3 regions of the Paenibacillus sp. LS-5 genome follow, and region 1 is predicted to be linked to each of the others. Evidence: predicted binding sites of a transcription regulator. Region 1 holds the regulator's gene; each other region holds the start of a gene.
The links. Region 1 encodes Rex, which represses fermentation and respiration genes when NADH is low (regulators of the CRP and FNR family bind a similar motif). Its sites were predicted from a motif close to TTGTGAAATATTTCACAA; they were not measured.
Positions count from the first base shown of each region.

Region 2: a site for Rex is predicted at 2,003-2,020, ahead of nirB (nitrite reductase large subunit NirB). Genes of this name have one in related genera too.
Region 3: a site for Rex is predicted at 1,764-1,781, ahead of pflB (formate C-acetyltransferase). Genes of this name have one in related genera too.

Region 1 covers NZ_JBWAVA010000013.1:153,343-157,636, reverse strand. Annotated here, with positions in the region: gene AC0MA3_RS18890 (cell wall elongation regulator TseB-like domain-containing protein) at 1-362, opposite strand, end outside; gene AC0MA3_RS18885 (amidohydrolase) at 407-1,708, opposite strand; gene AC0MA3_RS18880 (redox-sensing transcriptional repressor Rex) at 1,695-2,348, opposite strand; gene dinG (ATP-dependent DNA helicase DinG) at 2,591-4,294, opposite strand, start outside.
Region 2 covers NZ_JBWAVA010000002.1:459,887-464,180, reverse strand. Annotated here, with positions in the region: gene nirB (nitrite reductase large subunit NirB) at 1-1,901, opposite strand, end outside; gene AC0MA3_RS05385 (hypothetical protein) at 2,116-2,817, opposite strand; gene ric (iron-sulfur cluster repair di-iron protein) at 2,989-3,720, opposite strand; gene AC0MA3_RS05375 (hypothetical protein) at 3,898-4,294, opposite strand, start outside.
Region 3 covers NZ_JBWAVA010000002.1:470,540-474,833, reverse strand. Annotated here, with positions in the region: gene pflB (formate C-acetyltransferase) at 1-1,674, opposite strand, end outside; gene adhE (bifunctional acetaldehyde-CoA/alcohol dehydrogenase) at 1,937-4,294, opposite strand, start outside.

The DNA of each region.
Region 1 (4,294 bases):
AGATCCGTTGCTATGACGGAGCGGATTTTCTGCTCCGACATGCCCTTGGACAACTCTTCCGCATACACATCGTTGTCGCCTCCGGCGGGTTTGCCATCCCGGGTAAAACGCACCCATACCATAAGGTCCGTTCCAGCTGCATTACGTCCTGTGAGCACCCAGTATATCGAATTTTCGTCCCAGACGGACTTCTGTGCTTTGGTTACCTTGGTCAGCCCTGCCCTTGCTTCAGCAACCTCTCTGGCTGCACTGCGTTCGTTCCACTGGTCTTTCATCACGTAAGCATAGAACTGGCTTAGTCCGAACAGAAGGAGCAGAACCAGGAGGATCCCCAGCAGAAGCCATTTTCTTCTTTTCTTCAAAGTGCAGCTCCCTTTCTTCTGGATGCGTCATTGATCCTGTTCATTTACCGTTTCAGCAGGCCCTCGAAGGTCTCCTGCGCCTTGCGGCGGATAAGCTCCTCATCCAAGGTCAGGCATTGACCATTCTTCACCACTTGCTTGCCGTCCACCCATACATGTTCTACATCGTTGGCACTTGCCGAATAGACGGCATGGGAAAGCAAATCCGTATGCGGAAGGAAGTGGGGCTGGTCGATATTTAGAGCTATGAAGTCTGCCTTCATCCCTGGAGCCAGCCGTCCTGTATTGCCAAGGAATATGGACTGTGCACCATATTCGGTCGCCATCAGCAATGCTTCCGGTGCCGGTACAGCTGTCGGATCTCCGCTCACACCTTTGTGGATCAGAGCAGCCAGGCGCATCTCCTCGAACATATCCAGGTTGTTGTTGCTTGCAGCACCGTCCGTGCCCAGCGATACCTTGACTCCCGCCCGCAGCAGCTCCGGTACCCGTGCTACCCCGCTTGCGAGCTTCAAGTTACTGCCAGGATTATGCGATACCCCTACGTTGTAGCGGGCTAAAATCTCTATTTCTTCATCATTCAAATGAACTCCGTGAGCCACAAGCGACGGGCGGGTGAACATCCCCAGCTTCTCCAGATGTGCAACAGGACGCAAGCCGTAATCCGCCGCATTCTGTTCAACTTCCCGCCGGGTTTCCGACATGTGCGTATGCATAGGCAGGTCCAGATCATGGGCAGCCTGAACAAACTTTACGAAAAATTCAGGAGGACAAGTGTAAGGGGCATGCGGGGATATCATTGTCGTGATTCTTCCATCCGCCTTGCCATGCCAATTGCGGGCAAAGGCTATCGCTTCTGCCAGTTTATGGTTCTGCACATCCTCCGGACAAAGTCCGATAACCCCGCGCATAAGTACAGCACGCATGCCCGATTGTTCTGAAACCTCGGCAACCCTGTCCATATGATCATACATGTCCAGGAAGGTGGTTGTGCCGCCCTTCAGCATTTCCAGTACAGACAATGAGGTTCCCCAAAAAACATCGTCTCCGGTGAACTTTTCTTCCATTGGCCACATTTTCTCCTGCAGCCAATTCTGAAGGACCATGTCGTCACCGTATCCGCGAAGGAGCGACATTGCTGTATGACCATGGGTATTGACCAGCCCCGGCATGAACAGCAGGCGGCTTCCGTCAATAGTCTGCGTACCTTCTTCAATGACAGGTTTGGCTTCTCCTATGTATGTGATGATATCCTTTTCTATAGTCATATAGCCGCTTAGTACTGGTGTCTCAGTACCCGGAACCAGAAATCGGCCGTTTACAATTACAATCTTATTGCTGTGCATCTTCCACTTCGTCCTTTCCATCATGCAAATAATAGGCGAGACTCTGCAAATCAGTAGTAAAATCAGCGGCATGAACCCTGATATTAGACGGGGTCTTCAAGATCACCGGTGCAAAATTAAGAATGGCCTCAATGCCTGAATCGACCAGAATATCGGCAACGTTCTGCGCTTCGCTATCCGGTACCGTAATAATTCCAATACGGATGCCCTGCTTACGGATTGTGCTTCCCAATTCTTCCATGGGCTGCACGGTAAGTGAGTTAATCTGCTGCCCCACCTTGGGAGCATAGGAATCAAATACAGCAGTGATTTTCATGGTGTCCTTCAAGTAGGCATTGTAATTAGAGAGAGCGTGACCAAGATTACCTGCCCCCACCAGCGCCACGTTGATCTGTTGGTCAAGCTTCAGGATATGGCGGATTTTCTCAATGAGGTATGAGACATCATAACCGATACCCTTTCTGCCGAAATCCCCGAAATAAGCCAGATCCTTGCGGATTTGGGCTGGATTCAGTTCAAGCTTTTGTCCCAGTTCCTGGGAAGATACGGTGGAGATTTCACGCTTCAGGAGATCGTTCAGGAAGCGCAGATACACTGGAAGTCTGCGTACCACGGCCTCCGATATTTTATCCGATTTCATATTTTCTCCTCCTAAAAGTTTTGTGAGCATTGCATCATAATATTACTTCGTACAAAACTTACTTCGTAAGCATAAACCAAGTTTTGTGAGCATTGCATCATAATATTACTTCGTACAAAACTTACTTCGTAAGCATAAACCAAGTTTTGTGAGCTTAGTCCATTCCCCGGCGTCACAGCAGAACCGGACGCCAAGAAAACGGAGTTTTGTTGTTCTTTGACTATAATAGAAATGATTGCAGGTTAAGATACACTGCCGTCTTCCAGCCATTCCGCAATTCGCGGAACCATCTGATCTGTCAGCATATGTTCCATCTTGGGTCCAGGCAGCGAATAGAGAAAGTACTTTCCATAATAAGATTCAATAACCCTTGTATCGTATACAATAACAATACCCCGATCTTGCGCAGTACGCACCAGACGTCCGAAACCCTGCTTGAAACGAATAACGGCCTGGGGGACTGACAACTTCATAAACGGGTTCTTTTTCTGAGCCTGAAGCAGTTCAGCCTTAGCCTCCGCAAGCGGATGGTTCGGCGGCTGAAAAGGCAATCTGACAATGGCAAGGCAGGTTAAAGCCTCCCCGGGAATATCCACACCTTCCCAGAAGCTGCTGGTTCCAAGGAGCACAGAAGCTGCACTATCCTGAAAACGCCGGATCAGCTTGCTCCGGCTGCCCCCTTCCACTCCCTGCCCCAGTACAGTGATATCCTCAGAGAGGAGTGCCTCCTTCAGAGGATCATAGACCTGGCGCAGCATTTTATAAGAAGTGAAAAGTACAAGCATCCGCCCCCGTGTTGCCACAGCTGCCTCAGCCAATGAGTGCACCAGCTTATCGACAAAACGGGCATCGCCCACGCTGCCTTTGACACTGGGGAAATCACGCGGGATGACCAGAAGAGCCTGTTCACGGTATTTAAACGGCGACGAGAGCAGAGCTGTCATCAGCCTTCCTTGTTCTGCGGATTCACTAAGTCCCAGATTGTCAATCATAAATTGAAAGGACTTATCAACGGACAAAGTAGCTGAGGTAAGGACTATGCTTTTCTTTTTATCAAAAAAGAGCTCCTTAAGCTGGGCGCTGACATCGACTGGCACCGCATAGAGCTGCAGCGACTTCCCGCGATAGTTACCGCTGCCTTCCATCCAGTAGACAATATTCTCGTCGTTCAGGTTCATGAAGAACCGCACTTGCTCCCGTATGGAGGCTAAATCCTTGAACAACCCTCCGATATCCGTCACCAGACTGTCCGATGACGATTGGCTCTCCGATTCACGCATTTCACTTAGCATCTTATCGCCCTTGCGGATAATTTCACTAAGACTTAGATGTAGAGTGTTCTCAAGCGCAGCCAGCTCTTCCCAATCCTTGGGCTTCTTGCCTGGCAGCAAACGTGCTACCAGTTGTCCGGCCTCCCCGGCTGCGGCATCACTACGTTCTGGAAGCAGGGCAAACAGTTTGTCGCTAAGCGTGTCCCACGATTCCTTAACCGTAAGCAAATCCGGGTAGATTCTGTCGATCACCCCGCTCCATTCCGCCGCCTGCTCACTGCCTGAAGACTGCAGTGTTTGACGCAGAGCCGGCAATTGGCCGCTCCGGCTGTCCTTATAGAGACGTGTAAGCGTATGGGCTACGGTAAAGTATTTCATCTGCATGCCCAGGTGTTTACCTGCAATATCCTCCAGATGATGGGCCTCATCAATAACAAGGTGCTCATAAGCTGGAAGCAGCTGATGCCCCGCTTTGACGTCAGCAAATAGCTTGGAATGATTGGTCACTACGACATCCGCAATCCCGGCTTCGTGCTTAGCCCGGTGGTAATAGCATTTGCGGAACCAGGGGCAGGATCGTCCAAGGCATGAGTCCGTATCACTGGCCACAGTCTCCCAGAAATCACCGCCTCTGCCGTTCAGATTCAGCTCCTCATCATCACCCGACTGGGTCTG
Region 2 (4,294 bases), on a different contig from region 1:
CGCAGGGATTTTGCGTAGGCATAGCCGGATGGCATGTCCAGCTCCTCCCACACCTTGGGCACATCTTCTTTTTTGATGCCGATTAAGTCCAGACGCTGTCCGCCGGTGACCTTCACAACCTTAACATCATATTTCAAAGAGACATCAGCTATCCGTTTCAGATCCTCCGGTGTCGTAACACCGCCATACATACGAGGTACAACTGTAAAGGTACCATCTTTCTGGATGTTCGCACTCATCCGTTCGTTGACAAAACGGGATTCCTTCTCATCCTCATGAGTGTCAGGATAGATCATGCCAAGATAATAGTTCACTGCCGGACGACATTTGGAGCAGCCTTCGGCTTGCTTCCAGTCCAGTACATTCATGACTTCTTTGGTTGTCTTCAGCCCTTTAGAGGTGATTTCGGCTACGATCTCGTCCCTGCTCAGGGTGGTGCAGCCGCAGATTCCCTGCTTGGCGCTCTGCTGGAAGCTGTCCCCAAGGACAAATTGCAGGATTTGTTCCACTACAGGTTTACAGCCGCCGCAGGAACGGGTAGCCCCGGTGCAGGCCTTGATCTCATCCACAGTGGTGAATCCATTCTCCGTTACGGCATCGACAATGGCTTTTTTAGTCACACCGTTACAGCCGCAGACGATCTCTTCATCGGCCATCGTTTCCACCGACAAGCCCTTTTTGGCTCCGCCTCCACCGCAGCAACCAGTACCCATAACTTCGCCGTAGATCTCATCCGTCATTTCCGAACCCTGCTTCACCAGCTTCTGCAGATTGGCTGATTCCGTGACATCGCCGAAGAGTACGGCCCCAACAATGGTATTATTCTTGAGCAGAATCTTCTTGTAGGTCCGTTTCCATTCATCTTTGGAAGAGATGACGGTATGTTCTGGAGTTTCCGTGAACTCACCGGCAGAGAAGACATCCACTCCGGAAATTTTCAGCTTGGTGGCTACGACAGAACCTTCATACGGCTGAGTCGGCACATTGCACAGATGTTTGGCCAGCACCATCCCCTGCTCGAACAGCGGTGCTACCAGACCGTAACAGGTCCCTCTGTGTTCCGTACATTCACCAACGGAATATACACCTGGCATCGAGGTTTGCAGATAATCATCGACAACAATCCCGCGATTCACCGTAATACCGCTTTCTTTGGCAAGCTGAGTATTCGGCTTAATTCCTACTGCCATCACTACAAAATCTGCCGCCAGCTCTGTTCCGTCACTGAAGCGTAATCCGTTCACACGTTCTTCTCCGGTCAGCTCTACAGTCTGCTTACCCATAGCAAACTTCACACCCTGACGGGCCAGTTCCGCCTGAAGCATGGAGGAAGCTGTATGATCCAGCTGACGCTCCATCAGATCCTCCAGCAAATGTACAACCGTAACATCCATACCGAGATTCACAAGTCCCTTAGCCGCTTCCAGTCCCAGGAGTCCGCCCCCGATAACCGCTGCCGTACGGTACTGCTTCGCTGCTGCAAGCATCGCATCGCAATCCGCGATATCGCGGAAGCCGACTACACCTTCCTTGTCGCTTCCCGGTACAGGTAGAATGAACGAGTTCGAGCCTGTGGCGATTATGGCTTTGTCATAGGCAACTGACAGCCCATTATCCGTGATAATCTGCCGGGATGCTTCATCAATACGGATAACAGTAGTTCCTGTATGCAAAGTAATATGATGATCCGCGTACCACTGGCGGTCATTCAGGACAATATCCTCCATCGTCTTGCTGCCTTCCAGAACATATGACAGCATAATGCGATTGTAATTGGGATGTGGCTCACTTCCGAATACAGTAATATCATAAGCGCCGCCAAGCTTCAAAATCTGCTCGATTGTGCCTACCCCTGCCATACCGTTACCTATGAGTACTAGTTTTTCTCTCTCCACTGTCACTGTAATGACCTCCTTCAAGCTCTGAACTTCCTCACAACATACTTTATAGTGAAATTATACTGTTTAAATTTGAAAGGGATTTGTGATTGTAATCACATTATTTGTGAAGTATTTCACATAATTTCTTAACTGCTTCCCCATACGTTTGGATACAAAAAAATCGCCATTTCCCCTATGTCGTAAAACTAGGGAAAATGGCGAAGTGATCTTAAATTTAACGCAGTACCAGCTCAACCTCCAGAGTATCCTGGGGTCTAAGCTTCATATCAATCCCGGTGTCCAGCAATTGCTTCCCATTAACCTTCAGCGTCCATGCCTCCTTACTGAGCGGCTTGTACTCCATGATGCTGATTATTGTTTTATTGTCCTCGGAGAGCTGTACCATTCCGCTGGTCTGCAGCACACCCCGGACAGACAACTCTCTGGAATAAGGCAGCACGTAAGAATGCGTCATCTGTGGCTGCTCACTGCCACCGTTCACCGTGAAAATAACCGGCTGCAGCTCGGCCCCGCTTGCTGCTGGGATTGCTTCAGCAACAATGCTATCCACGCGGTCAACGCGGGTGTTCCAATCCGTTATTTTTTTGCCGTTCAATTCAATCTCCCAGACCCATTCCGGGCTTAAAGATACTTTGTTGACTGCCAGGATATTGTAGCCGTCATCCGCAAAGGTGACTACCCCACTTCTCTTAAACAGTTCAATAAGCGTCAATCCTTCTGTATAGGCCTCGCTTAGCTGCCTGCCCGAGCTTGAGGCAAGCTCACTGTTGCCGACCAGAACCGAAAGCGCCGGTCCGGCATTACCGGTTCCTGCATTGCTGCCATCGGTCTGGGACTCCAGAACTGAAGAGCAACTGCTCAAAGCTGCCATGATCATCATTCCCAGCAAAATACGCCACACCCACTTCGCGGACATTCCCGGCACCGCCTTCTCCCGCCAGCTTCCAGCCTTCTACTGCTGCTCAGACAGGTCTTGATTATGTACATAGTCTTTTTAAGAATAACGTAAATGGGTGCGGTTCTCAAATATTCCTGGTCCCAGCCCATAAAAAAAGTCCCCGAAGGGACTTGTAAAACCGATAATCCTCTATTGGTAACGCAGGAAGAGAATGTTGTTCTCCAGATGCACGTGCTCAAAGGTCATTCCCTCCAGCTCCTCAAGCCGGGCATAAGTGAGACGGTAGGTGGTGCAGGCATGCTCCGGCGGGGTGAAGTCCCCAGTAACTCTCCGCAACTCGCGCAAAATGTTTCCCGCCCCGTCATGCTCTTCTTCCAGTGAATGCAGAAGTCCGCGCAGTTCAGTCAACCCTTCTTCGCTTGGATTCTTATCATAGGCCAGCATTTTGGGGAATTCGCTCTCTTCTTCCTTAGCTGTGTGCTCCAGCAATTCTTCACGCAGCGTATGGAATAAGCGGTAAACCTCAGCCAGGTGCGGAGAATCTTCACCATGAACGCGGAAGACCTTCGTTACATTCTGGGCGATAAGCGGTAACTCTTCGCGCAAATATCTGTGATGCTTGTTAATAATATAATCTACCAGTTCTTCCGAAGACGCTTCATTCCAGGCCGTATCTTCTTCAAGCACCGGATGTTCGGCATATAGTTTGTTCAGATCCTGAATAACTGCATCCGTATCCAGTCCTTTTTCGGCAGCTACCTCTGCCAATGGTTTCGCGCCTCCGCAGCAAAAGTCAATCCGCTGTGCCTTAAAGTAATCGGCTGATTTGGGGAATTGCAGGACGATATCTCTCACCATGGCTTCACCGGTGAAATGAATGGATGGATCTGTCATTGTATTGTTAAATTGTTTGGCCGTCATAAGGGGCCCTCCCTTGGGTTGTTGGTATAGGTTTCTTGTACCTCTATACCTTAACGCCAGCAGGGGAGACAGTTTGTGATTGTACGCACTGAATATAAAAAATTTTAATGAACTGGTGGAACTAGGAATGCCTACAGTACATACAGTCCGTAAGGGCCCAAAGGAAGGACAGTAGAATCATTGCACCGTGGCCCGCATATACGTCCGCTTGCCCTGCGCATCCTTCAGATATGGTCCCAGCCCCGCAAAACGTGAGTGGTCCACATAGACCCCAGTCATCCACCGTCCTTCAGTCAGGCCTCCATTCCACTGGAGCACCAAATCGGGAGCGGCGATCCATTCCTGATACACCCGGATATTTGACTCCTGGTATACTTTGCAGCGTTTGCCATTCTGGACCAGAGGATGATTGCTTAGATAAGTCGGTACGAAGTACGTGGAGATCGTATCCAGATCCGCCTCATCCAGAAAAGAATCCTCACCCAAATAGGGCTGGAAGAGTAGCGTACTTTCATACATCGACCAGATCACTGCCTGCAGCACCATACTTTGGCGGATGCCATTATGGAAGGTA
Region 3 (4,294 bases), on a different contig from region 1:
GATTTCGAAGTCGATCGCAATGCCTTCTTCGTTACGGATTGGTTTAACTTTAGCATATTTAATAGCGCTCAGGGAGTCAGTCGCAACGGACAGACCAGCAATACCACAAGCCATAGTCCGCAGGATATCGCGGTCATGCAGAGCCATTTCAATACGTTCGTAAGAATATTTATCATGCATGTAGTGGATAACATTCAGAGTGTTCATGTAAGTCTTAGCCAACCACTCCATCATAGGTTTGAAGCGTTTCATTACTTCTTCATAATCCAGTACATCAGAAGTGATGCGTGGCAGTTCAGGACCTACCTGTACGCCGGACTTTTCATCCACACCACCGTTGATAGCATACAGCAAAGCTTTTGCCAGGTTGGCACGTGCTCCGAAGAACTGCATTTGCTTACCGATACGCATTGCAGATACGCAGCAAGCGATACCGTAGTCATCACCGTAGATTGGACGCATCAAATCGTCATTTTCATATTGAATTGAGCTAGTTTCGATGGAAACCTTAGCACAGTATTTTTTGAAGCCTTCTGGCAATTTTTCAGACCACAGTACAGTCAGGTTTGGTTCTGGAGCTGGTCCCAGGTTGTACAGGGTGTGCAGGAAACGGAAGCTGTTCTTAGTTACGCGGGTAGTTCCGTCTACAGACATACCACCAATAGACTCAGTAACCCAAGTTGGGTCTCCACTGAACAGTTCATTATAGTCAGGAGTACGCAAGAACTTAACGATACGAAGTTTCATGATGAAATGGTCAGTCAGTTCCTGTGCTTGCTCTTCAGTCAATGTTCCTTCTGCAAGGTCACGTTCTACATAGATATCAAGGAACGAGGATACGCGTCCGAGGGACATTGCCGCACCGTTTTGTTCTTTGATAGCAGCCAGGTAACCGAAGTACACCCATTGGAAAGCTTCTTTAGCATTGTTTGCAGGTTTGGAAATATCCATTCCATGCATTTCAGCCATCTTCTTCAATTCGCCAAGTGCACGAATCTGCTCGGAAATTTCTTCACGAAGACGAATAACACTTTCAGTCATGGAATCAACTTCAAGGTTGTTAAGGTCTTGTTTCTTTTCTTTGATCAGGAAGTCAATACCGTAAAGAGCTACACGACGGTAGTCACCGATAATACGGCCACGGCCATAAGCATCAGGAAGACCAGTGATGATACCTGCTTTACGAACTGCTCTCATTTCAGAGGTATATGCATCAAATACGCCTTGGTTATGCGTTTTGCGGATGTTCGTAAACATGTCAACAATGTTTTGCGGAAGTTCGAAACCATAAGCTTTGGTGGCATCGATCATCATCTTGATTCCGCCAAACGGTTGAACGGAACGTTTAAAAGGTGCATCTGTCTGAACGCCAACAATTTGTTCTTTGTCTTTGTCAATATAACCAGGGTTGTGCGATACAATAGTGGATACAGTGTTAACGTCCACATCCAGCACACCACCATTAGCAATTTCTTGCTTGGTCATTTCAGAAACGATTTTCCAAAGTTCAGTAGTATTGTAAGTAGGACCTGCAAGGAAATCTTCCTTGCCCAGATAAGGCTTGATGTTCTTCTCGATAAAATCATTAACGTTTACTTTTCTGGACCATTTGCCTTTTGCAAAACCGCGCCATCCAGACTTAACCTCTTGTACATCTTTTTCAATCACCGACATGCTAAATCCCTCCATTTATATTTAGTATATTTGTAGAGATCGCGGGCTTGAAGGTTAATCCCGTGTCTCGTGATCCCAAAAAGATCTGGTTGTTATAAAATTCACAATTGCATCTTCATAACAGGGACCGTTATTTATATAAACATTTTAGTTTATTTTCTGAAAAAGGACTGTGACAAATATCACTCTTTCGGTGATATTTGTCACTTCCATCCAGTCCCAGATTATCCTACAAACTCATTTTTTGATATACAACCGGCAATTAGTTATCGAATCTGCCGTAGAAAGCATTACGGTATACATCAGCAAGTTCACTAACCAACGGCAGCTTAGGATTGGCAGTGGTGCATTGGTCTTCGAATGCACGGTCAGCCAAGTAGTCTACGCGGGATTCGAAATCCTTAGGATCGAAACCAAGTGCTTGGAACGACTCTTCAATGCCGAGTTTTTTATTCATGTCGCGGATTGCGTTGATCAGGCTTGTTACGCCTTCTTCAGTAGTGCGTGCTGGCAATCCCAGAATGCGTGCGATTTCGGCATAACGTTCGTCAGCTACAAAGTGCGAATATTTAGGGAACGAAGCGAACTTTGTAGGTTTTTTAGCGTTGTAACGAATAACGTGCGGCATCAGAATGGCGTTGGTGCGGCCGTGAGCGGTGTGGTACTGTCCGCCCCATTTGTGCGCCAAGCTGTGGTTGATACCCAGGAAGGCGTTAGCAAATGCCATACCAGCAAGCGTAGATGCGTTGTGCATTTTTTCGCGAGCAAGCTTGTCGCCTTGCAATGCTGATTTTTCAAGGTATTGGAACACCAATTGGATAGCTTTGATAGCCAGACCATCCGAATAATCACTTGCCATTACGGATACGTATGCTTCGATAGCGTGAGTCAATACGTCCATACCTGTATCAGCTACAGCTGTTTTTGGCAAGCTGTATACAAACTCAGGATCGATGATAGCTACGTCTGGTGTCAGCTCATAGTCAGCCAATGGATATTTCGTGTTATTTGCAGTTGTTTTGTCAGTGATAACCGCGAAAGAAGTTACTTCCGAACCAGTACCCGAAGTAGTTGGAATCGCTACGAATTTCGCTTTGTTACCAAGCTTAGGGAATTTGTATACGCGTTTGCGGATATCCATGAATTTCTGTTTCAAACCGTTAAAGTCAGCGTCTGGGTGTTCGTAGAACAACCACATGCCTTTGGCAGCATCCATTGGGGAACCGCCACCGAGTGCGATGATGCAGTCCGGTTGGAATCTGTTCATCATTGCAGTACCTTTTTCTACAGTAGTAGTCGATGGATCTGGTTCAACTTCCGAGAACACTTCGATCGCTACTGGAGTCTGGCGTTGACGCAGGTAATGCTCAACTCTTTCTACATAGCCCAGTTTAACCATCATTGGGTCAGTGATAATAGCTACCCGTGTGATGTCAGGCATTTTAGCCAGGTACTGAGTGGATCCTTTTTCGAAGTAAATTTTGTCAGGTACTTTAAACCATTGCATATTCACGGTACGACGGTTCACCCTTTTCACGTTGATCAGATTAATGGCAGTTACGTTCTGCGATACAGAGTTGCGGCCGTAAGATCCGCAGCCCAGAGTCAGTGAAGGGATATTCGTATTGTAGATATCGCCGATTGCGCCATGTGTGGAAGGCGAATTGACGAGAATACGTCCGGTTTGCAGACGGTGCGAGAACTTCATAATAACTTCTTCATTGTTGGAGTGAATGGCCGAGCTGTGACCCATACCGCCAAATTCAACAATCTGTGCTGCACGTTCGATACCCTGGTCTGCGTTTTTAACTTTGTAGCAAGCAAGAACCGGGCTCAATTTTTCAGCGGACAGCGGATATTTAGTACCTACACCTTCAAGTTCAGCAACCAGAATCTTAGTGCCGGCAGGAACTTGAATTCCGCACATTTCAGCAATTTTCACTGCGGATTGACCTACGATAGCAGGGTTTACTGCGCATTTTTCGACGTTCATTGCGCCGCTTGTCAGCTTGGCAGCTTCTTCTTTATTAACAAAGTAGCAGCCATTAGCGATCATTTTCTTTTTCACTTGGTCAAAAATTGCTTCTTCAATGATAACCGCTTGCTCGGAAGCACAGATCATACCATTATCGAATGTTTTGGAAAGGATAATGTCGGTTACTGCCTGATCGATATCAGCACTCTTTTCAATGAAGGCAGGTACGTTACCAGGGCCTACGCCGAGAGCTGGTTTGCCACAGCTGTAAGCTGCTTTGACCATTGCCGAACCGCCTGTTGCCAGGATTAGTGCAACGTCCGGATTGTTCATCAGTGCGTTTGTTTTGTCCATTGTAGGAAGTTCGATCCATTGAATGCAGTTTTCAGGAGCACCAGCTTTTACAGCTGCGTCATGAAGAATCTTAGCTGCTGCAGCGCTACACTCTTGCGCAGATGGATGGAAACCGAATATAATAGGGTTACGTGTCTTAGCGGCGATCAATGCTTTAAACATCGTGGTGGATGTTGGGTTGGTTACCGGTGTGATACCCATTACGATTCCGACTGGTTCAGCAATCTTCTGGAAACTTTCGTATTGATTGTCTTCAACTACGCCTACTGTCTTATCATACTTAATGCCGTG